DNA from 2 places in the Actinomadura sp. 21ATH genome. Region 1 is predicted to be linked to the other one. Evidence: riboswitches for the same ligand, from Rfam matches in the RefSeq annotation. Region 1 holds a riboswitch; the other holds the start of a gene.
What was found. Region 1 has a riboswitch for glycine ahead of gcvT (glycine cleavage system aminomethyltransferase GcvT). Riboswitches for the same ligand answer to the same signal wherever they lie in the genome.
Positions count from the first base shown of each region.

Region 2: it holds a riboswitch for glycine, as region 1 does, so the genes downstream of both, gcvP (aminomethyl-transferring glycine dehydrogenase) here and gcvT (glycine cleavage system aminomethyltransferase GcvT) in region 1, are expected to answer to the same signal.

Region 1 covers NZ_JBGNUR010000021.1:91,097-102,754, reverse strand. The annotation lists gene ACA361_RS37215 (hypothetical protein) at 1-209, opposite strand, end outside; gene ACA361_RS37210 (ATP-dependent DNA ligase) at 387-1,985, shown strand; gene ACA361_RS37205 (hypothetical protein) at 2,060-2,953, opposite strand; gene ACA361_RS37200 (PLP-dependent cysteine synthase family protein) at 3,025-4,125, shown strand; gene ACA361_RS37195 (RIP metalloprotease) at 4,154-5,449, opposite strand; glycine riboswitch at 5,590-5,686, shown strand; gene gcvT (glycine cleavage system aminomethyltransferase GcvT) at 5,864-6,988, shown strand; gene gcvH (glycine cleavage system protein GcvH) at 7,008-7,400, shown strand; gene glyA (serine hydroxymethyltransferase) at 7,403-8,659, shown strand; gene ACA361_RS37175 (L-serine ammonia-lyase) at 8,712-10,085, shown strand; gene ACA361_RS37170 (hypothetical protein) at 10,187-10,546, shown strand; gene ACA361_RS37165 (ArsR/SmtB family transcription factor) at 10,553-11,332, opposite strand; gene ACA361_RS37160 (cytochrome bc complex cytochrome b subunit) at 11,435-11,658, opposite strand, start outside.
Region 2 covers NZ_JBGNUR010000008.1:145,831-157,488, forward strand. The annotation lists gene ACA361_RS23800 (PLP-dependent aminotransferase family protein) at 1-571, opposite strand, end outside; gene ACA361_RS23805 (LysE family translocator) at 651-1,304, shown strand; gene ACA361_RS23810 (DUF881 domain-containing protein) at 1,379-2,278, shown strand; gene ACA361_RS23815 (small basic family protein) at 2,275-2,607, shown strand; gene ACA361_RS23820 (DUF881 domain-containing protein) at 2,604-3,323, shown strand; gene ACA361_RS23825 (FHA domain-containing protein) at 3,665-4,201, shown strand; gene ACA361_RS23830 (MerR family transcriptional regulator) at 4,273-5,049, shown strand; gene ACA361_RS23835 (bifunctional nuclease family protein) at 5,201-5,671, shown strand; gene ACA361_RS23840 (MerR family transcriptional regulator) at 6,022-6,630, shown strand; gene ACA361_RS23845 (flippase-like domain-containing protein) at 6,681-9,149, opposite strand; glycine riboswitch at 9,461-9,557, shown strand; gene gcvP (aminomethyl-transferring glycine dehydrogenase) at 9,736-11,658, shown strand, end outside.

The DNA of each region.
Region 1 (11,658 bases):
TCCTCGCCGCCCTTGGACGGCATCGACGCCGGCACGACGCGGTCGCCGCCGCCCCCGCCGGGCGCCAGCCAGAAGACCGCCCCGGCCGCCAGCGCGAACGCCAGCAGCGCGACGGCCATCGCCAGCAGCCGCGGCCCCCGGGCCGCCGACGGCGGATCCGGAGGCGAGTACACCCTCTGGAAGGGTTCCGGCGGACGCGGCAGGCCCACGCGTGACTCCTCGGTTGACTCCGTCGGTCGCCCCATGACACTCGCACGGTAATCGTCCCCGTCCCGGCTGACCACCGTTCGGGAAGGCAGGAGTTTGTGGCGTCCGCGGTCCCGGCACCGGCGGACGGGCCCGCTCGCTGCGATAACACTGTCGTACCCGGGGAAGACAATGTGACTGTGCTGCTAGTGGAGATCGCCCGTACGTCCGCGGCCGTGGCCGCGACGGCGGCGCGGAAGGCCAAGATCGAACTGCTCGCCGGCTGCCTGCGGGCGGCCGGTCCCGGCGAGGCGCCGTTCGTGGTCGCCTACCTGTCGGGCGAGCTGCCGCAGCGGCAGATCGGCGTCGGGTACGCCTCGCTGCGCGACGTCCCGCCGCCCGCCGACGAGGCGACGCTGACCGTGCCCGAGGTGGACGCCGCGTTCACCGGGATCGGCGCCGTGGCGGGCAAGGGGTCGGTGGCCCGCCGCCGCGAGCTGCTGGCCGCGCTGATGGGCCGCGCCACGCACGAGGAGCAGGACTTCCTCATCCGGCTGCTGTCGGGCGAGCTGCGCCAGGGCGCGCTGGAGGGCGTGATGGCCGAGGGCATCGCGGCGGCCGCGAAGGTGCCCGCCGCCGAGGTGCGCCGGGCGCTGATGCTGCGCGGCGCGCTCGGCCCGGTCGCCACCGCGGCGCTGGCGGACGGCGTCGACGGCCTGCGGGCGTTCACGCTGGAGGTCGGCCGGCCGATCAAGCCGATGCTCGCCGCCGCCGCGCCGTCGATGGAGGAGGCGTACGAGAAGGCGGCCGGCGAGAAGGCGGGCGGCGGCGAGGGCGGCGAGGCGGCCGTGGAGTGGAAGCTCGACGGCATCCGCGCCCAGATCCACATCGCCCGCCCGCCGGGCGGCGAGCCGCGGATCGCCGTCTTCACCCGGACCCTCGACGACATCACCGGCCGGCTGCCCGAGGTCGTGGAGGTGCTGCGCGGGCTGCCCGTGCGGGACGCGGTGTTCGACGGCGAGCTGATCGCGCTGCGGCCCGGCGGGCGGCCGCACCCGTTCCAGGTGACGGCGGCCCGCACCGCCACCCGCGGCCGCCGCGACGGCGGTGGGGGTGGTGGAGGCGGGGACGGCGCGGAGCGGGTGCCGCTGTCGGTGTTCCTGTTCGACGTGCTGCACCTGGACGGCGAGGACCTGCTCGACCGGCCCGGGAGCGAGCGGCACGCGGCGCTGGCCCGGGCCGTCCCCGAGGAGCTGCGGATGCCGCGCCTGGTGACCGCCGACCCGGCCGAGGCCAAGGCGTTCTTCGACGACGCGGTGGCGCGCGGGCACGAGGGCGTGCTGGTCAAGTCGCCCGGCACCCCGTACACGGCGGGCCGCCGCGGAGCGGGCTGGATCAAGGTCAAGCCGCGGCACACCCTCGACCTGGTCGTGCTCGCCGTCGAATGGGGCAGCGGCCGCCGCCAGGGGTGGCTGTCCAACCTGCACCTGGGCGCCCGGGACCCGGAGACCGGCGGGTTCGTGATGCTCGGCAAGACGTTCAAGGGGCTCACCGACGAGCTGCTGGCCTGGCAGACCGAGAAGCTGCGCGCCCTGGCCGTGCGGGAGGACTCCTGGACCGTCCACGTCCGGCCCGAGCTGGTCGTCGAGATCGCGTTCGACGGCGTCCAGCGCAGCACCCGCTATCCGGGCGGCATCGCGCTGCGGTTCGCCCGCGTGCTGCGCTACCGGCCCGACAAGTCCGCGAAGGAGGCCGACACGATCGAGACCGTGCGCGCCGTGGCGCCCGTCTTCGACTGACCCGAATGGCTCTTGCCGGGGCGCCGAGGGGTCGTCCCCTTGGAACGACCCGGACCGCTGTGACGCGCCGGTGGTCAGTTGTGGCGGCTGGGGCGCTCCGGCGACGGCGGCTCGCCGCGGCGGTCGTGGTGGGCGCTGTCGAACGGGCGGCGGCGCTGCTGCCGGCGGCGCTCCATCGTCCGGGTGCGGTGCCGCAGCTCGGGCGGGATCAGGTCGTGCCGGCCCGCGATGAACTCCTGCACCCAGATCTTGGCGCGGATCAGCGGCCGCCGGAACCGGGCCTCGCGGTAGACGGCCGCCCGGTACTCGCGCGAGTCCGGCGCGTACCGCCAGCGCGCCCACGGCGAGCCCGGGCGCGCCACCCGGATCACGCCGATCACCAGCAGGAACGGCAGGAACAGCCCGATGAGACCGGTCCAGATCTTGCCCTTGAGCAGGGTGAGCACCGCCAGCACCAGGTTGATGATCAGCGAGCACACGTACACGGCGGCCAGCAGCGGCGGGCTGACGTCGACGTCCACGTCGGGCCGCAGCCCCTCGAAGCCGGCCGGGCGCACGCCGAGCAGCAGCAGACCGGTCACCGCGATCGCCACGAACACGGCGTCCACGCTGGCCCGGCCCTTCTCCGTCCAGTAGACGTCGCTGAGGTGCAGGATCAGCGCGAACTCGTCCAGCACCAGGGCCGAGCCCACGCCGAAGACCACCGCCGCGGCGACGTCCCAGCCCGCGTACTCGTCCGGCACGGCGATGGCGGCGACCCCGCCCACGAGCATCAGCACCACGCCGAACACGACATGGTGGATGTGCAGGTCGCCCGCCTGGACGTTCCTGAACCAGAACCGCACGTTCGCCCGGATCAGCCGGACGTTCACCCGCGTCACGACGAACGTGACGATGAACGCCAGGAAGAAGCCGAGCAGCGGCGCACGCCCCCCGTCCGCGACGCGCAGCGTGAAGAACTCCGCCATGATCACCCCGCCCTCCATGATGCCTTGTGGCGTGCGCGGATATCGTGCTCCCTACGGAAAGGACGGTGCCGATGAGCCAGGCCGTGGACCGGTACGACCCGGATCGGCGGGCGTGGATCGCCGAGGCGATCCGGCTGGTGGAGGCCGACGCCAACCGCAGCGCCGACACGCACCTGCACGTGTTCCCGCTGCCTCCGGAGTGGGGCATCGACCTGTACCTGAAGGACGAGTCCGTCCACCCCACCGGGTCGCTGAAGCACCGGCTGGCGCGGTCGCTGTTCCTGTACGGGCTCGCCAACGGCTGGATCCGCGAGGACACCACGATCATCGAGGCGTCCAGCGGGTCCACGGCCGTCAGTGAAGCGTACTTCGCGCGGCTGGTCGGCCTGCCGTTCGTGGCCGTGATGCCCGAGCGCACCAGCCCGGAGAAGATCGAGCTGATCGAGTTCTACGGCGGCCGCTGCCACCTGGTGGCCGACCCGACCGCGATCTACGCCGAGTCGCGGCGGCTGGCCCGCGAGTGCAACGGCCACTTCATGGACCAGTTCACCTATGCCGAGCGCGCGACGGACTGGCGCGGGAACAACAACATCGCCGAGTCGATCTTCGAGCAGCTGCGGCTGGAGCGCTTCCCCGAGCCGTCCTGGATCGTCGTCGGCGCCGGTACGGGCGGCACGTCCGCCACGATCGGCCGGTACGCGCGGTACCGGCGCTTCCAGACCCGGGTGGCCGTGGTCGACCCGGAGGGCTCGGCGTTCTACGACGCGTACCAGGACGGCGACACCGCCCGCACGGCCGCCGGCTCCCGGATCGAGGGCATCGGCCGGCCCCGCGTCGAGCCGTCGTTCCTGCCCACCGTGATCGACCGCATGATCCGGGTGCCGGACGCGGCGTCGATCGCGGCGATGCGCTGGACCCGCGCGGTGACCGGCCGGAACGTCGGCGGCTCGACCGGCACCAACCTGTGGGGCGCGGCCGGGCTGATCGCGGAGATGCGGGCGCGCGGCGAGCGCGGCAGCGTGGTCACGCTGATCTGCGACGGGGCCGAGCGGTACGCGCACACGTACTGCTCGGACGCCTGGCTCGCCGAGCAGGGCATCGAGATCGGGCCGTACGTGAAGGCGCTGGAGCATTTCCTGGAGACGGGCGAGGCGCCCGCGGTGCCGTCCTGAGCGCCCGCGGCGCCGCCCCGGACGCGCGCTAACCCGCGCCGAACCGGATCGGGTTGACCAGGTCGGCGTAGATCAGCAGCCCGCCCATGACGATCAGCACCACCGCCATCACGTACGTGACGGGCAGCGCCTTGGCGACGTCCACGTACCCGGGGTCGGGGCGGCCGCGCAGCCGGGCGAAGAACTTCTTGATCGCCTCCAGCAGGGCGCCGGCCATGTGGCCGCCGTCCAGCGGCAGCAGCGGGATCAGGTTGAACAGCCCGACCGCCAGGTTCAGCGAGCCGAGCAGCAGGATGAACATCTCGACCTTGTCGAGCACCGGCTGCGGGGACGCCGCGATCTCGCCGCCGAGCCGGCTGACGCCGACCACGCCGATCGGCCCGTTCGGGTCGCGCTTCTCGCCGCCGAACGCGGCCTCCCAGACGCCGACCATCTTCTGCGGCAGCCTGATCAGCGCCCCGGCGGTGTGCGCGGTCAGCTCGGCCATGTGGTCGGCGACCGCGACCGGGCCCTTGCGCTCGCGCTCCTGGAGGGGGGTGATGCCGAGGAACCCGACGGTGACGACCTTTTGGTTGTCCTCCAGGTCGTACATCTTGTTGCTGGCGATGGGCACCTGGAGCGGGATCCGCTGACCGCCCCGGTCGACCTCCATCGCGACCGTCCGGCCGCCGGAGTCGCGGATCATGGCCTGGAGCTCGGCGTACTCGTCGACCTTCTCGCCGCCGAACGAGAGGATGCGGTCGCCGGGCTTGAGGCCCACCGCGGCGGCCGGGGTCGGCGTGTAGCCCTGCGGGCAGTCGGTGAGCTTGGAGTTCGCCGGGATGGCGCACTTCTCGACCGTGGAGATCACCGGCTGCGGGGTCAGGGTGCCGATGCCCATCAGCAGGATCGCGAAGAAGATCACCGCGAGCAGCAGGTTCATCGCGGGGCCGGCGAACATGATCGTGAGCTTCTGCCACCACTTCTTGGCGTAGAAGACGCGGTCCTCGTCGCCCGGCCGGACCTCCTCCAGCGCCGCGCCGCGGGCCGACTCGATCAGCCCCTGCCACGGGCCCGTGCTGATCTGCCGCACCTGGCCGGACGCGTCGCCCTTGCGCGGCGGCAGCATGCCGATCATCCGGATGTAGCCGCCGAGCGGGATCCACTTGACGCCGTACTCGGTCTCGCCCTTGTGCCGCGACCACAGCGTCGGCCCGAAGCCGACCATGAACTGCGTGGTCCGGACCCGGAACAGCTTCGCGAACGAGAAGTGCCCCAGCTCGTGCAGGGCGATGGACGCCATCAGGCCGAAGAACAGGATCAGTACTCCCGCCAGCCAGCCCATGAGCGCCCCGTTCCTCGGTGATCTCTCGGTGATCTCGAATGACGCGTTCAGGTTACGTGATACGCGGTGCGGACGACCGCGTACTCATGCACGCACATGGCCCCGGACCGGACTCCGCTGCTAGCCTGGCGGGCAGCCGCTGATCCCGTGCGGGAGAGTGCCCTGGCAGCCGGTCAGGGACGCCGAAGGAGCAACTCCTCCCCGGAACCTCTCAGGCCCACGGACCGCACGGACCAGGCGACCTCTGGAAAGCGGGGACGCGCCCACCACGGAGCCGTCCCCCGCCGAAGGTGAAAGCCCTCCCCTGGGACGGGTGAAGCTCTCAGGCGCCGATGACAGAGGGGGAGGCCCAGACCACGCCCGGTGCGGGTGGGACGATTGGACCCACGCGCCCGCGACGAAGGAGCCGACCCCGTGCCCGCCGAGAACACCGAGAACGCCGCCGCCACACCGCCGGCCCCGCAGGCCAGGACGACGCCGCTGTACGACGTGCACCGGGAGCTCGGCGCCAACCTGGTCGACTTCGCCGGCTACCTGATGCCGCTGCGCTACGCGAGCGAGACCGCCGAGCACCGCGCGGTCCGCACCGGCGCGGGGCTGTTCGACCTCTCCCACATGGGCGAGATCTTCCTGGACGGGCCGGGCGCCGGCGCCGCGCTGGACTACGCCCTGGTCGGCAACCTGTCGCCGATGGCCGTCGGCAAGGCCCGCTACACGATGATCTGCGCGCCGGACGGCGGGGTGCTGGACGACCTGATCGTGTACCGGCTGGCCGACGAGACGTTCATGGTGGTCGCCAACGCCGCGAACGCCGCGGTCGTCCTGGAGGCGCTGGCCGAGCGGGCGGCCGGGTTCGACGCCCGGGTCACCGACCGGTCGGCCGACTACGCCCTGATCGCCCTCCAGGGGCCCGAGGCGCAGGGCATTCTGGCCCGCTTCACCGCCGCGCCGCTGCCCGACCTGAAGTACTACGCGATCACCGCCGACGAGGTCGGGGGCGTGGACGCGCTCATCGCCCGTACCGGCTACACCGGCGAGGACGGCTTCGAGCTGTTCGTGGACGCCGCCGACGCCGTCCGGCTCTGGCGGGAACTGGCCGCCGTCGAGGGCGTCGTCCCGGCCGGGCTGTCGGCGCGCGACACGCTCCGCCTCGAAGCGGGCATGCCCCTGTACGGCAACGAGCTGACGGCCGAGACCACCCCGTACGAGGCGGGACTCGGCCGGGTCGTCAAGCTGGACAAGCCCGGCGATTTCGTGGGCAAGGCCACGCTGGCCGCGCAGGCGCAGACCCCGCCAGGCCGTAGGCTCGTGGGGCTGGTCGCGCGCGGCCGCCGCGCGCCCCGCAAGGGGTACGAGGTGGTCACGTCCGACGGCACGCCGTGCGGGGTGGTGACGAGCGGCGCCCCGTCGCCCACACTGGGCAAGCCGATCGCCATGGCGTACGTCGACTGCACGGTGTCCGGCGAGCTGGCCGTGGACGTCCGCGGCAGGCAGGAGCCGGTCGACGTGGTCGATCTGCCCTTCTACAAGCGTTCCTGAGATCTGGAGAGAAAGCATCGTGAGCGTTCCGGAGCAGCTCCGCTACAGCGAGGAGCACGAATGGGTGTCCGGCCTCGGTGAGGACGGGGACGGCATCGTGACCGTCGGCATCACCGCGCACGCCGCCGACGCCCTCGGCGAGATCGTCTTCCTCGAACTGCAGCCGGGCGAGGGCGACACGGTCGAGGCCGGCGAGCCGTGCGGCGAGGTGGAGTCCACCAAGTCCGTCAGCGAGCTCTACTCCCCCGTGAGCGGCGAGATCACCGCGATCAACACCGCCGTGGTGGACGAGCCCAAGGTCATCAACGACGACCCGTACGGCGAGGGCTGGATCTTCAAGGTCCGGATCTCCGAGGAGCCCGGCGACCTGCTGGACTCGGCGGCGTACGCCAAGCTGACCGAGGAGAGCTGACCGTGGGCCTGTACGACTCGCTGGCCGCCGCCGACCCCGAGGTCGCGCGGGCGGTGGCCGCCGAGCTGGACCGGCAGCAGTCCACGCTCGAGATGATCGCCTCCGAGAACTTCGCCCCGGTGTCGGTGCTGGAGGCGCAGGGCTCGGTCCTGACCAACAAGTACGCCGAGGGCTACCCCGGCCGCCGCTACTACGGCGGCTGCGAGTTCGTCGACGTGACCGAGCAGCTGGCCATCGACCGCGCCAAGGAGCTGTTCGGCGCGGAGCACGCGAACGTCCAGCCGCACTCGGGCGCGCAGGCCAACACGGCCGTCTACTTCGCGCTGCTCCAGCCGGGCGACACGATCCTCGGCCTGGACCTGGCGCACGGCGGGCACCTCACGCACGGCATGCGGCTCAACTACTCCGGCAAGATGCTGAACGTGGTCGCGTACCACGTCCACCCGGAGACCGGCCTGGTCGACATGGACGAGGTCGCCGCGCTGGCCGCCGAGCACCGGCCGAAGATGATCGTCGCGGGCTGGTCGGCGTACCCGCGGCAGCTGGACTTCGCCGCGTTCCGCGAGATCGCCGACTCGGTGGGCGCGCTGCTCATGGTGGACATGGCGCACTTCGCCGGGCTGGTCGCGGCGGGGCTGCACCCCTCGCCCGTCCCGCACGCCGACATCGTCACCACCACCACGCACAAGACGCTGGGCGGGCCGCGCGGCGGGCTGATCCTGGCCCGCGAGGAGTACGGCAAGAAGATCAACTCGGCGGTGTTCCCGGGCATGCAGGGCGGCCCGCTGGAGCACGTGATCGCCGCCAAGGCGGTGGCGCTGAAGATCGCTGGCTCGGACGAGTTCCGGGAGCGGCAGGCCCGTACCGTCGAGGGCGCGAAGATCCTCGCCGAGCGGCTCTCCGCCGAGGACTCCGCCAAGGCCGGCGTCAAGGTCCTCACCGGCGGCACCGACGTGCACCTCGTCCTGGTCGACCTGGTCGACTCCGAGCTGACCGGCCGGGACGCCGAGGACCGGCTGCACGAGATCGGCATCACCGTCAACCGGAACGCGGTCCCCAACGACCCGCGCCCGCCGATGGTCACCTCCGGCCTGCGGATCGGCACGCCCGCCCTGGCCACCCGCGGCTTCACCGCCGCGGACTTCGCCGAGGTGTCCGACGTCATCGCCCTGGCGCTGCAGCCGTCGTTCGACCGGGACGCCCTGGCCGCCCGCGTCAAGGCCCTCTCCGGGAAGCACCCTCTCTACCCGGGTCTGTAGGAAGTTCCTCGCCCCCTTCGCGACGGCGCGGAGGGGGCACCGAGGAGGATTCATGGCGATCAGCGTTTTCGACCTCTTCAAAATCGGCATCGGCCCCTCCTCATCGCACACCGGCGGGCCGATGGCGGCCGCCCACCGCTTCGCGCGCGGCCTGCACCGCGACGGCCTGCTGGAGAAGGCCGCGTCCGTCCGGGCGGTTCTGTACGGCTCGCTCGGCCTGACCGGCAAGGGCCACGGCAGCGACAAGGCCGTCATCCTCGGCCTGGAGGGCGACAAGCCCGAACGCGTCGACGTCGACACGGTCGACGCCCGGCTGGCCGAGATCCGCTCCCGGGGGGCCCTGCGGCTCTTCGGCTCCCACGACATCCCGTTCGTGGTGGGCGAGCACCTGGTCTTCGAGCGCAAGGAGTCGCTGCCCGGCCACCCCAACGGAATGCGCTTCACCGCGTACACCGCCGACGGCGACGAGCTCCGTTCCAAGGTCTACTACTCGGTCGGCGGCGGCTTCATCCTGGACGAGAACGCCGCCGGCGCCGACCGGATCAAGCCGGACGACACCGTCCTGCCGTACCCGTTCGACACCGCCGCCGAGCTGCTCGACCACTGCCGCGAGACCGGCCTGTCGATCTCCGCGCTGATGCTGGAGAACGAGAAGGCGTTCGGCCGCACCGCCGAGGAGATCCGCGGCGGCCTGGTCGACCTGTGGCAGGTCATGCGCGGCTGCGTCGACCGCGGCTGCACCCGCGAGGGCCTGCTCCCCGGCGGGCTCAAGGTCCGCCGCCGGGCGCCGCAGCTGCACCGGCGCCTCCTCACCGAGGACGGCTCCGACCCGCTGCACGCCATGGACTGGGTGACCCTGTTCGCCCTCGCCGTGAACGAGGAGAACGCCGCCGGCGGCCGCATCGTCACCGCGCCCACCAACGGCGCGGCGGGCATCGTCCCGGCCGTACTGCACTACTACGCGAAGTTCGTCCCGAACGCGTCCGACGACGGGGCGGTCCGCTTCCTCCTCACCGCCGGGGCGATCGGCGCCCTGTTCAAGCAGAACGCCTCCATCTCCGGCGCGGAGGTCGGCTGCCAGGGCGAGGTCGGCTCGGCCTGCTCCATGGCCGCCGCCGGCCTCACCGAGGTCCTCGGCGGCACCCCCGAGCAGGTGGAGAACGCCGCCGAGATCGGTATCGAGCACAACCTGGGCCTGACCTGCGATCCCGTCGGCGGCCTCGTCCAGGTCCCGTGCATCGAGCGGAACGCGGTCGGCGCAGTGAAGGCCATCACCGCCACCCGCATCGCGCTGCGCGGCGACGGCCGCCACTTCGTCTCCCTGGACCGGGCCGTCAAGACGATGAAGGACACCGGCCGGGACATGCTCGACAAGTACAAGGAGACGAGCCGCGGCGGCCTCGCCGTCAACGTCATCGAGTGCTGACCGCCCGGCGCCGTCGGGGGCGGACCGACGCGAGGCTCCGGTCGAGGTCGCCCTGGGCGGCGAAGGCGTGTGCCGCGAGTGACGCGCTACGCTCCTGAGCCATGTGCACGTACGCCGAGGTCACCTACAAGGTCCACTACGTGTGCGTCCCGTGCCGCCAGAGCCGCAAGCTCCCCTGGGACGGCGCCGAGCACCCGTGCACCACGTGCCGCGCCCCGATGATCTTCGCGGGGCACGACTTCGCCGCGCCCCGCAGGCGCGACGACCGCCGCTGGGCCGCCGTGGCCGCCGTCCTCCAGGCCGGCCTGCGCTACGAGGGCTTCGAACCGTGCGGCTGCGGACGCCGTCCCCGATACCGCCCCCGCACGAGCCCGGAAGTCCGCGCCCGCCGCCGCGTGGCGGCCCGCAGCGGCCTGACGGACCGGGAAGCCCTTTCCCTACGCGACCCAGCCGACGCCTAGCGCGGGTCAGAGGGTGTCGCCGGTCTCCAGCAGGGTCTTGAGACCGGAGAGGAGCTCCGGCCAGCCTTCGCCGACCATGCCGCGCATCACGCTGCCGGGCTGGAAGCCGTCGTGGACGACGGTGAGCTTGACCATGTCGCCGCGCGGTTCGATGTCGAAGGTGACGCGGGTGCGCTTTTCGTCGCGGAGTCTCGCGAGGACGTCCGCGCCCACTCCGGCCGCCTCGGCCCATTCGGCGGTGGGAGTGTGCCAGGTGTACGAGAGGCGGCGGGGCGGGTCGGATTCCAGGACGACCTGCTCCGGGTCGATGGTCTTCCGGTCGTTCTCCTGCCAGATCATGGTGGATCCGGGGGCCCAGTCGGTATCGAAGGTCACGCCCCAGTAGCGGACGGTGAAGGCGGGATCGGTGAGGGCCTGCCAGAGCCGCTCGGGCGTGGTCTTCATGTACGTCGTGTAGACGAAGGCGTCGTCGCTCATGGGGTCGGTCTCCAGTGCGGTCTTGAGGTCGGCGAGTGCTCGCGCGCGTTCGCGGTCGTACCGGCGGATCCACCGTTCGGCGATGGCGTTGATGGGCGCCGCGTCGAGGTAGTGGACCTTCTCCCGCCCGCGCCGGACGGGCGTGACCAGTCCGGTCTCCTCCAGCACGGCCAGGTGCTTGCTGACCGACTGCCTGGTCATGTCCAGGCCGGCGCACAGCTCCCGCAGGGTCTGCCCGTTGCGCGCGTTGAGGCTGTCGAGCAGGCGCCGGCGGGTGGGATCGGCCAGTGCCTTGAACACCGCGTCCATCGCGCCTCCACAATAGGCAGCCTTTTGGTTGCCTGTTCACGATAGGCAGCCGGAGGGTTGCATGTCAACGAACGGCCCCGCATCGCACCCTCCGCTCCCAGCTCAGGCCGCGGGGTGGGCCGGCCCCGAAATCTGGCGCGGCGCGTCCTCATCGCGTACGGGAGCGTGGATCTCGCTGAACGCGCCCTCCGCGCTCATCACGATCCGGCCCGTCTCGTAGCCGTGCTCGGCCTCCTCCCGTTCGCGGGCGGCGAGCCCAAGGCACAGCCAGCGGGTGATCATGAACGCCAGGACCGGCCCGGCCAGCACCGCGACCCGGAAGAACA
Region 2 (11,658 bases), on a different contig from region 1:
CGAGGCGCGCGGCGACCGACGCGGCGAGCGGGTAGGTGAGCTCCTCGACGGCCAGCCGGCCGCCGGCGGGGACCAGCGCCGACACCGCGCCGGCGATCGCCTGCCGCCCGTTCCCGGTGAAGAGGACCTGGCCGGGGTCGGGCTCCCAGCCGGGGCGGGCGAGCAGTGCGGCGGCAGCGGTACGGGCCGCGGGCGTGCCGGCGGCGCCCACCGGGCGCAGGGCGGCGTCCAGCACGTCGGGGCGCAGCAGCCGGCCGAGCGACGCGGCCATCCGCTCCGCCGGCCCGCCGGCCACCGGATGCTGGAGCTCCAGGTCGATCCTCGTCCCGGCCGGCTCGGTCAGCGCGGGCGCGGCGGCGGGGGCGGCGGCGCGGACGAAGGTGCCGCGGCCGACCTCGCCGACGACCAGCCCGCGCCGCGCCAGCTCGCCGTAGACGCGGATGGCGGTGGAATTGGCGATGCCGTGCCGGCGCGCGAAGGCCCGCTGCGGCGGCAGCCGCTCGCCCGGCCGCAGCCGCCCCGCCGCGATGTCGGCGGCCACCGCGTCGGCGACCCGCCGGAAGTCGTCCATCGTCCACGCCCTCCGACATTGCACCGAGATCAATTCGCTGTATTGCACCGAGAATAGCGGGCGCCTTACGGTGATCCGCATGGTTTCGCTGACCGCCGTCGCCGGCATCGCCGTCATCGCGCTGGGACTCGTCCTCACCCCGGGGCCCAACATGATCTACCTGGTGTCCCGGACGATCACCCAGGGCCGCCGGGCCGGGCTCATCTCGCTGGCGGGCGTCGCGACCGGCTTCGCGGTGTACGTCGTCGCCGCCACCGCCGGGCTCACCGCCGTCTTCGCGCTGGTCCCGGCCGTCTACACCGCCCTCAAGCTGGCCGGCGCCGGCTACCTCCTCTGGCTGGCCTGGCAGGCGCTGCGGCCCGGCGGGCGGGCGGCGTTCGCCCCGCGGGAGCTGCCCGCCGACCCGCCGCGCCGGCTGTACACGATGGGGCTGGTCACCAGCCTGCTCAACCCCAAGATCGCGGTCCTGTACGTGTCGCTGCTGCCGCAGTTCGTCGAGCCCGAGCGTGGCGCCGTCGCGCTCCAGAGCCTCCTGCTGGGCCTCACCCAGGTCGCGATCGCGGTCACCATCAACGGCCTGATCGCCATGGGCGCCGGGACGATCGCCGCGTTCCTGGCCGAGCGCCCCCTCTGGCAGCGCGCCCAGCGCTGGCTGATGGGCTCGGTCCTGGCCGGGATGGCCCTGCACCTCGGCCTCGACCGCTCCCGCGCCGCCGCCGCGCCCGTCCCCTGACGAGCAGCCGCCCGCACCATCGCGGCGGGCCCTGACCTGCGCCGGGATTTGGCGCGGCTTGCCATGATGGGCGCGTGACAGAGGGACCCGAGGGACCGGAGGAGCGGGAGCGGCCGGGGCGGCGGCGCCCGGACGCCTCCATGTCGCTGCTGGCGGACCTGATCGCCGGCAGGGTGGCCGACCCCGGCTACGCCGCGGCCGCCGCCCGGCGCGCGGCGGCGGGAGAGCAGGGCGCGGCGCGGCGCGGGCCGCTGGCCCGGGCCGGCGTCCCGCTGGCGCTGATCCTGGTCGGCCTGCTCATCGCGGTCGCCGGCGCCGAGGTGCGGCGCAGCGAGCCGGTGGCGGCCGAGCGGCGCTCCCGGCTGATCGAGGAGATCCGCCTGCGCACCGCCGGCACCGACGACCTCCAGCGCCGCGTGGACGCGCTGCGGGACGAGACCCAGCGGCGGCGCGCGGCCGCGCTGGCCCGCAGCGCCGCCGGGGAGCGGGCCCGGCAGGGCCTGGCCGCCGCCGCCGACGCCGCGGCCGCCGCCGCGGTGTCCGGCCCCGCCCTGGTCCTGACCCTGGACGACGCGCCGCGCGAGGGCGCCCGCGCGCCCCGCCCGGAGGAGGCCCGGGTCTATGATCAGGACCTCCAGGTCCTGGTGAACGGGCTCTGGGCGGCCGGCGCCACCGCCATCGGCGTCAACGGGCGGCGGCTCACCCCGACCACGGCGATCCGCACCGCCGGAGAGGCGATCCTGGTGGACTACCGGCCGCTGAGCGCCCCGTACGAGATCACCGCGCTGGCCGCCGGCCGGGACGCGCGGGCGCGCCTGCGCGCGGCGTTCGAGGGCTCGGAGGCGGGACGCCGCGCGCGGCTCCTGCACGACCGCTACGGCATCCGGTACGGCGTCCGCGCCCCGGACCGGGCCGAGCTGCCCGCGGGCGGCACGCCGCGGCCCAGGTACGCGCGGGAGGGGGAGCGGCCGTGATCGCCCTGATCGGGCTGCTGGCCGGCATCGGGCTCGGCCTGCTCCTCGAACCCGACGTGCCGCTGTGGCTCCAGCCGTACCTGCCGATCGCGATCGTCGCCGCGCTGGACGCGATGTTCGGCGGCGTCCGGGCCCGGCTGGAGGGCGTCTTCGACGACAAGGTGTTCGTGGTGTCGTTCGTCGGCAACGCCGTCATCGCCGCGCTGATCGTCTTCTTCGGCGACCAGCTCGGGGTGGGCTCCCAGCTGTCCACCGGCGTCGTGGTCGTCCTGGGCATTCGCATCTTCTCCAACGCCGCCGCCATCCGCCGGAAGCTGTTCGGCGCATGAGCGGCGACCAGAAGGACCGGCGGGAGCCGGAGAAGCAGGAGGGACGCGCAGGGGTGCGGGAGCTGCTGCGGCCCCGGCTGAGCCGCGGCCAGCTCGCGGGCGGCCTGCTGTGCCTGCTGCTCGGCTTCGCGGTGGTGGCGCAGGTCGAGACCACCAAGCGGGACACCACGTTCGCCGCCGCCCGCCAGGACGAGCTGGTCGGCGTCCTGTCGGACCTGTCGCAGCGCTCCGAGCGGCTGCGCGGCGACCTGCGCGAGCTGGAGGACACCAGGGCGCGGCTGGAGCGCGACGGGGAGGGCACGACGGCGCTGGCCGACGCCCGGGAGCGGGCCGCCGCGTACGGGCTGCTGGCGGGCACGCTCCCGGCCGAGGGGCCGGGCATCGAGGTCACCGTCGAGGACCCGGCCGGCCGGGTCCGGGCGGTGCACCTGCTCGACGCCCTCCAGGAGCTGCGCGACGCGGGCGCCGAGGTCGTCCAGATCAACGACGTCCGGGCGGGGACGGGCACGTACTTCGTGGACGCGGCCGGCGGCGTGGTGGCGGACGGCCGGTTCCTGCGCGCGCCGTACCGGTTCCTGGTGATCGGCGACGCGCACACCATGACCACGGCACTCGACATCCCGGGGGGCGTGACCAAGACCCTGGAGGGGGCCGGGGCACGGGTCGCCGTCGAGGCCCGGCCGAAGATCGAGATCCGGGTGACCCGGCCCGGCTGACCGGGCGGGCCCGGCCCGGACGAGATCATGATCCCGCAGGTCGGGGACCCGGCGCCCGGCCGGGGCCGGTCCCGGTGTTCGGCCGTGGTCCGCGCGGCGCCGTAGACCTGCGATCATTGACGGAGGTAGCTTGAGGGGCAGCCGGCTCACCGTTCCGGTTGACCCCTCGGGCACTACCCGCGTAAGTTGCGGCAACCGTCGTGTTGGTGGGCGGCGAGTTGGACCGTGGTCGGGGGACGGGTCCCCGGCGTGGGTTGGTACAGGATGCGCGTGGCGCAGGCGGTCTCCGCGGCAGCGGGGGGCGCGGGCGCCGCGCCGATGGTAGGAGGCCGAGCCGATCGATGCCGAGCGTCTACTGCACGCAGTGCGGTCACGCCAACCCGGATGATGCCCGCTTCTGCTCGAACTGCGGCACTCCGCTGACGCGGAGCGCCCCCGCGCCCACGCCGTACAGGGAGTCTCCCGGCGAGTCGACCTCCACCATCTCCATCGGCGGGATCGAGGCGCTGGACGTCGACCAGGGCGGTGAGGAGCCGGTCGGCGCCGACCAGGTGGCCGTGGAGGCGCTGCCGCCGGGCACGGCCCTGCTGGTGGTCAAGCGCGGGCCGAACGCCGGCAGCCGCTTCCTGCTCGACCGCGACCGCACCTCGGCGGGCCGCCACCCCGAGAGCCACATCTTCCTCGACGACATCACCGTCTCCCGGCACCACGCCGAGTTCGCCCGCGAGGGCGGCGCGTTCTCCGTGCGGGACGTCGGCAGCCTGAACGGCACCTACGTCAACCGGCAGCGGATCGACCAGGCCGGGCTGTCGGGCGGGGACGAGGTCCAGATCGGCAAGTTCCGTCTGGTGTTCCTGACCAACCCGCAGCACGGCTGACCGGATCCGTCCGGAGGCGCGAGCGTGCGGCAGACGGGGAGCACCGCGGGACCGCGGCGAGGGGAGGGGCCATGAGCGCACAGGCGGCACCGGCCCCGATGACGATCGGGGACGTGCTGGGGCTGCTGCGGCCCGACTTCCCCGACATCACCATCTCCAAGATCCGTTTCCTGGAGGCGGAGGGGCTCATCGAGCCCCAGCGCAGCCCCGCGGGCTACCGCAAGTTCTGCGACGCCGACGTCGAGCGGCTGCGCTTCATCCTGACCTCGCAGCGCGACCACTACCTGCCGCTGCGGGTGATCAGGCAGCAATTGGAGGCGCGCGACCGCGGCGAGCCGGTCCCGGCCCCCGCTCCGGCCGCAGGCCCGGCCGCGTCCCAGGGCGCCGCGGCGGGCGCGGTTCCGGCCCCGCGCGCCGAGGCGGCCGCGCGGCGCCCCCGCACGCTCGTGGCGGCCGACGGCACCGCGGGGGAGACGGCCGCGGTGCGGCTCACCCGGCGCCAGCTCATCGACGGCGCCGGGATCGACGAGGAGATGCTCGCCCGCCTGGAGGAGTACGGCCTGGTGCGCCGCACCAGCGGGTACTACACCGGCGAGGACCTGACGGTGGCGCGCACCGCCGCCGCGCTGGGCGCGTTCGGGTTCGAGGTCCGGCACCTGCGCGCCGTCAAGGCCGCGGCCGACCGGCAGGTCGGGCTGATCGACCAGGTGGTGGCGCCGCAGCTGCGCCGCCGCGACCCGGGCGCCCACGAGCGGGCCGCCGAGACCGCGCGGGAGATCGCGGCGCTGGCGATCCGGCTGCACGCGACCCTCGTCTCGGCCGGCCTGCGCGACAGCCTCGGCCCCTGATCCGGCGCCCCGCCCGGCCGCCGCCGGAGAAACGGCGCGCTCCCGCCTCGACGCGGAATCCGAGCCTGGGTGTAGTTTGGCTAGAAGGTTCGGTCGGGGATCGATCCGGCACGGTGACCAGACGAGCGAGGACCAGCAGCAGGGAGCCGCAGTGAAGCAGATGGAGGTCGTCGGCGTACGGGTCGAGATGCCCTCCAATCAGCCGATCGTCCTGTTGAAGGAGACGGAGGGCGACCGCTACCTCCCGATCTGGATCGGGGCGGTGGAGGCCACCGCGATCGCCTTCGCCCAGCAGGGGGTGCTGCCGGCCCGCCCGCTCACCCACGATCTGTTCCGCGACGTGCTGGACGCCCTCGGGGTGCAGCTGCGCACGGTCAACATCACCGCGCTGCGCGAGGGGATCTTCTTCGCCGATCTGGTGTTCTCCAACGGCGTGGAGGTGAGCGCCCGGCCGTCGGACTCGATCGCCCTGGCGCTGCGCACCGGCGCCAGCATCTTCGCCAGCGAGGACGTGCTGGAGGAGGCCGGGGTCGCGATCCCCGACGAGCAGGAGGACGAGGTCGAGAAGTTCCGCGAGTTCCTCGACACGATCTCGCCGGAGGACTTCGGCCGGGCCGGCTGAGCCGCCGCGGACGGCGCTCCCGGACGGGCCGGGGCGCGGTGGGCCGCCCGGATCGGCCGGGATCGGCCCGGATCGGCCCGGATCGGCCGGGATCGGCGCAGGTCCGCCGGTGAACTTCCGGCACCGGCCGCGCGGCCGTTTCCGGGACGTCCCCGGGGGAAAGGAGTCCAAGTGGGCGTCTGGTGCGCAGTTTGCCCACGTGAAGCCGGTTCATCCGGGCATGCGACGCGCCGACGGTGAACGTTGACCACACCCTGACCGGCACCTACCGTGCTGGTGGAACACCCGTGGTGTAATTCGTCAAACCCCCTTGACGAAGCCCCGCGGGCTGATAGAAGCCGGAGGTCCGCGTGGCGGTGAGCAGCGGCGAGGGCAAGGCGACCCCCGAGAGGCAGGTGGCGTCTCGGCGTGCCGGGGAGCAGGGCCTGCTCTTCGACACCGAGGTGTCCGCACCGCCCGAGAACGTCGGCTACCGCGGGCCCACGGCCTGCGCCGCCGCGGGGATCACCTACCGCCAGCTGGACTACTGGGCCCGCACCGGGCTGGTGGAGCCCAGCGTCCGCGCCGCGCACGGCTCGGGCAGCCAGCGCCTCTACAGCTTCCGCGACATCCTCGTCCTCAAGGTCGTCAAGCGCCTACTCGACACCGGTGTCTCCCTCCAGCAGATCCGGACCGCGGTCAGCCACCTGCGCGACCGCGGCGTCCGGGACCTCGCGCAGATCACGTTGATGAGCGACGGCGTGAGCGTGTACGAGTGCACCTCGGCCGACGAGGTCGTGGATCTGCTGCAGGGCGGCCAGGGGGTCTTCGGCATCGCGCTGGGCCGTGTCTGGCAGGAGGTGGAGGGGAGCCTTGCCGAGCTCCCCGCTGAACGCGCGGCCACCGACGACGAGGACGACTCCGGTGAGCACCCGCACGACGAGCTCGCGCACCGGCGCCGCGCCCGCAAGACGGGCTGACCCGCCCGACAGCGGGGACGGCGGGAGCGGGAAGCGCGCCTAGGCGCCGGCTAGATCGCTTCCTTGCGCTGGAGGTAGGCGAACGCCCCCCAGCCCGGGAGCACCGGCAGCCACAGCGTCAGCAGCCGGAACAGCAGCACCGCCGAGGTCGCGGTCTCGGCGGTCAGGCCGGAGATCGTCAGCGCCACCGTCAGGGCCGTCTCGACGGCGCCCAGCCCGCCGGGGGTCGGCGCGGCCGAGCCCACCGCGTTGGCGGTCAGGAAGACGACCACGACCGCCGTCCACGGCAGCGAGCCGCCGAACGCCCGGATCGAGGCGTCCAGGCAGACCACGAAGCCGACGGTGAGCAGCAGCGTCCCGCCCAGCCCGGTGAGGATCTTGCGGGGCGACTGGAGCACGTCCACCAGCCGCGGGACGACCCCGGAGAACATGCTCTTGAGCCGGCCGGTGACGATCCGGCGGACCCGCGGGATCGTCAGCGCGACCCCGGCCAGCACCGCCAGCGCCAGCAGCACGATCACCACGGTCCTGGACGGCGCCAGGTCGCGGGTGGCGTTGCCGGTCGACCCGGTGACGAACCCGAAGACGATCAGCAGCAGGATGTGCATCACCATGCCCATCAGCTGGGACGCGCCCACGCTCGCCACCGCCGGCCCGGGCCGCACGCCCGAGCGCTGCAGGTAGCGGGTGTTCAGCGCCACCCCGCTGACCGCCGCGGGCGCCACCAGTTTCACGAACGAGGCGGCGACCTGGACCAGCACGGTGCGGCCCAGCGGCAGCCGTTCCGGCACGAAGCCCATCAGCATGAACGCGGCGGCCAGGTACGTGAGCGCGGCCGCCGCCAGCGCGAGCCCGACCCACCACCACTCGGCCCCGGCCACCAGCTGGACCGGGTCGACGCTGCTCAGCTGCGGGATGACGATGTAGGCGGCGATGCTCAGCGCGACGATGCTGAAGATCGTGCGGGGCCGGAACCGCTCCAGCCGGACCGGCGGCGGCGCCTCGCTCTCCGGCTTCAGCCCGACGATCTGCTCGCGGATGCGGGTGAGCAGGTCGCGGTGGTGGCGCAGCATCGCGCGGGTGTCGCGGGAGAGCGCCACCCGCTGCAGCAGCGGCACCGCGCTCGCCAGCGCCTGCTCGCCGAGGACGTCCGCGGCGGTGCGCACCGCGCGCTCGGGGCCGACCCGCAGCGCCAGCGTGGTGAGCAGCTGGGCCAGGTCCAGGCGCAGCGCCAGGTCGCCGACCGCGATCTCGCCCGAGCTCAGCCCGGTCAGGTACGGCCGCCCGCCGTCCGAGACGAGGATCGCCTTGCCTTCGAGCCTGCGGTGCGCCAGCCGGCCCGACTGGAGCCGCTTCAGCTGCTCCCAGACGGCGGTGAGCAGGCCGTCGGTGAGCTGCTCGTCGGGCAGGTCGTCCAGCCGGGTCCCGGGGACGTGCTCGTACGCCATCAGGGCGGCCTCGGTGCCGACCTCGCAGGTCCCCACCAGCCGGGGGGTGCGCACGCCCGCCGCGTCGACGGCGTACGCCATCAGCGACTCCTGCTCCAGCGAGCGGCGCAGCGAGCGGACCGGGCGGCGGGGCGACGCCTCGCGCAGCCGGACCAGCCGCCACACCCGGTACAGCAGCCCGGCGGTCTGCAGGTCGCGGTCCAGGACGCCGACCTCCAGCTGCCAGCCGCCGTCCGGCAGCGCCGTCCCGGTGCCGTCGGTGGGTACGGCGCCGGGGGCCCGGGCGATCTCGACCCCGTACCGGCGGACCTCGTCGGCCTCGCCGGGCAGCTGCCGGGCGCGCACGGGCCGCAGCCCGAGCCGTTCCAGCGCGGCCATCACGGCCGGCCCGGGCGGCCGCGGGTTGGGCGTGCCGACCGCGTAGAGCGTGCCGTGGCCGATGGCGCGCCCCAGGAAGTAGGTGGCCGCCAGCGCCGACACCGAGGCGTACGCGGCGGCGAGGCCGGTCAGCGCGACCATCCCGATCATCGTCCAGGTGGCGGCCTGCCAGCGGGTCCGGCCGGCCATCCCGACCGCGCTGACGAACGCGATCACCGGCGCGATGTCGGTGTGCACCGGGGCGGTGTCGGTGCCGCCCCAGATCAGCGAGTCCAGCACCCCGCCGGGCGCCGTCGCCACCCGCAGGTCGTCCAGCAGCACGGTGATCACGAACGCGATCACCGCGGCCAGCAGCGCGATCGCCACGCGCGTCCCGTCCTTGCGGAACAGCCGCTCCACGGCGAACGCGACCGGGACGGCCAGCACCCCGAAGCTGGAGACCAGCGTGGCCAGCGTCAGCAGGAGGTGCGGGGCGTGCGCGGTGACCTCGAACACGTCGTTCTGCAGCCCGTGCGTGGTCTGCTGGGCGAACGAGACCAGCAGCATCACCGCGGCCAGCCCGGCCACCGAGGCGGCGAACCGGATCGCGTCCGAGGGCCGCCGGATCCGGTCGGGCCGGTCGGGCTCGTCGACGGGCACGGCGGCCGGCGCGGCCGTGCCGGGCCGCGTCCGCTCGTCGCGAGTCTGCGTCACGCCCTCGCCACCGTCCGGATCCGTCACTTCGATCAGCGTCCCAGGACCGCCGGCGCGCCGCCGGGTGCGGCGCCCGGCCGGCCCGATAGCACGTTCGCGGAGAATCGCACGCTCACCGACATCCGTACCCTTCCGGCCCCCGTCGGCCCCCATTCCCCCCGGTATTCCCGCGGGCTTTGGGTATCGTACTGGCCGGGCACGCCCGCGCGATCACAGGTCGGCGCGCGGGTGATCGGCGTGCGCGGTCCTCCCGCGCCCCCGCGGCGATCGTTTCCGCGGCGGATTGGATAGAGTTCCACAAGGAACGCCGTCGACCCTGGGCGGGAGAGTTCCCGCGCAAACCAGCGCGGGGCGCCGAAGGGGCAACCCTCCCCGGAACCTCTCAGGCAAAAGGACCGCTCGGGCGAGGCACCTCTGGAAAGCAGGCGCGGTCCCCCTCGCGGAGGGGGCGGGCCTCACCGAAGGGGAAACCCCGTACCGCGGGCGAATCTCTCAGGTGCCGATGACAGAGGGGGAGACCGGCCGTCGGCCCCGCACGGGCCGCCGGTGGCCCTGAGCGACCTCAGCAGCCCAGGAGGCTCCCCAGATGACCGCCCAGTACTTCGCCCCCGTGGCGTCGCCGCAGCATCCCCGGTCCGCGTTCGCCGACCGGCACATCGGCCCGGCGCCCGACGACCACGCCCGGATGCTGGCGGCCATCGGCTACTCCGGCGCCGAGGCCCTGCTCGACGACGCGGTCCCGGCCGCGATCCGCACCGCCCGGCCGCTGGACCTGCCGCCCGCGCTGAGCGAGACCGCCGCGCTGGACCGGCTGCGCGAGCTGGCGTCCCGCAACACCGTGCTGACGTCGATGATCGGGCTGGGCTACCACGGGACGATCACGCCCGGGGTGATCCTGCGCAACGTGCTGGAGAACCCGGGCTGGTACACCGCGTACACCCCGTACCAGCCGGAGATCTCGCAGGGCCGGCTGGAGGCGCTGCTGAACTTCCAGACGGTGGTGAGCGACCTGACGGGGCTGCCGGTCGCGAACGCGTCGATGCTGGACGAGGGCACGGCCGCCGCCGAGGCGATGACTTTGGCGCACCGCGCGTCCAAGAGGAAGGACCCCGGCACCTTCCTCGTCGACGCCGACGCGCTGCCCCAGACCATCGAGGTGATCAGGACCCGCGCGGTGCCGCTGGGCATCGAGGTCGTGACCGCCGACCTGTCGGGCGGGCTGCCCGAGGGCGACTTCTTCGGCGTGCTGCTCCAGTACCCCGGCGCGTCCGGCGCGGTGCGCGACCTGGCGCCCGTCGGCGACCAGGCGCACGAGCGGGGCGCGCAGGTCGTCGTCGCGGCGGACCTGCTCGCCCTCACGCTGCTGCGGCCGCCCGGCGAGTCCGGCGCCGACATCGTGGTGGGGTCGGCGCAGCGGTTCGGCGTCCCGTACGGCTTCGGCGGCCCGCACGCCGGCTACATCGCCGTCCGCGAGGGCCTCCAGCGGCAGCTGCCCGGCCGCCTGGTGGGCGTCTCGGTCGACGCCGACGGCGCCGCCGCGTACCGGCTGGCGCTGCAGACCCGCGAGCAGCACATCCGCCGCGAGAAGGCCACCAGCAACATCTGCACCGCCCAGGTCCTGCTGGCGGTGATGGCCGCCATGTACGCCGTCTACCACGGCCCCGAGGGGCTGGCCGCGATCGCCCAGCGCGCGCACCGCCGGGCCGCCGAGATCGCCGCCGGGCTGCGCGGCGCCGGGGTCGAGGTGGTGCACGGGTCGTTCTTCGACACGGTGCTGGCCCGGGTGCCGGGCCGCGCGGACGAGATCGTCCGGGCCGCCCGCGAGCGCGGGATCAACCTGCGCCCGGTCGACGCCGACCATGTCGCCGCCGCCTGCGACGAGACCACGCTGCCCGAGCACGTCGCGGCCGTCCTGGAGTCGTTCGGCGCCGCCCCCGCCGAGGCCGGCGAGCTCCCGCAGGGCTTCCCGGACGCGCTGCGGCGCGAGAGCCCGTACCTGACCCACCCGGTCTTCCACGCGCACCGCAGCGAGACCGCGATGCTGCGCTACCTGCGCAGGCTCCAGGACAAGGACATCGCGCTGGACCGGTCGATGATCCCGCTCGGCTCCTGCACGATGAAGCTGAACGCCACCGCCGAGATGGAGCCGATCACCTGGCCGGAGTTCGCGAACGTCCACCCGTTCGCGCCGGTCGAGCAGGCCGCCGGCTACCTGGAGCTGATCGGCGAGCTGGAGGACCGGCTGGCCGAGATCACCGGGTACGCGAAGGTGTCGGTGCAGCCCAACGCCGGCTCGCAGGGCGAGCTGGCCGGCCTGCTGGCCATCCGCGGCTACCACGAGTCGCGCGGCGAGGGGCACCGGAACATCTGCCTGATCCCGTCGTCGGCGCACGGCACGAACGCCGCCAGCGCCGTGATGGCCGGGATGAAGGTCGTCGTGGTCAAGTGCGACGACGGCGGCAACATCGACCTGGACGACCTGCACGCCAAGATCGGGAAGCACGGCGCC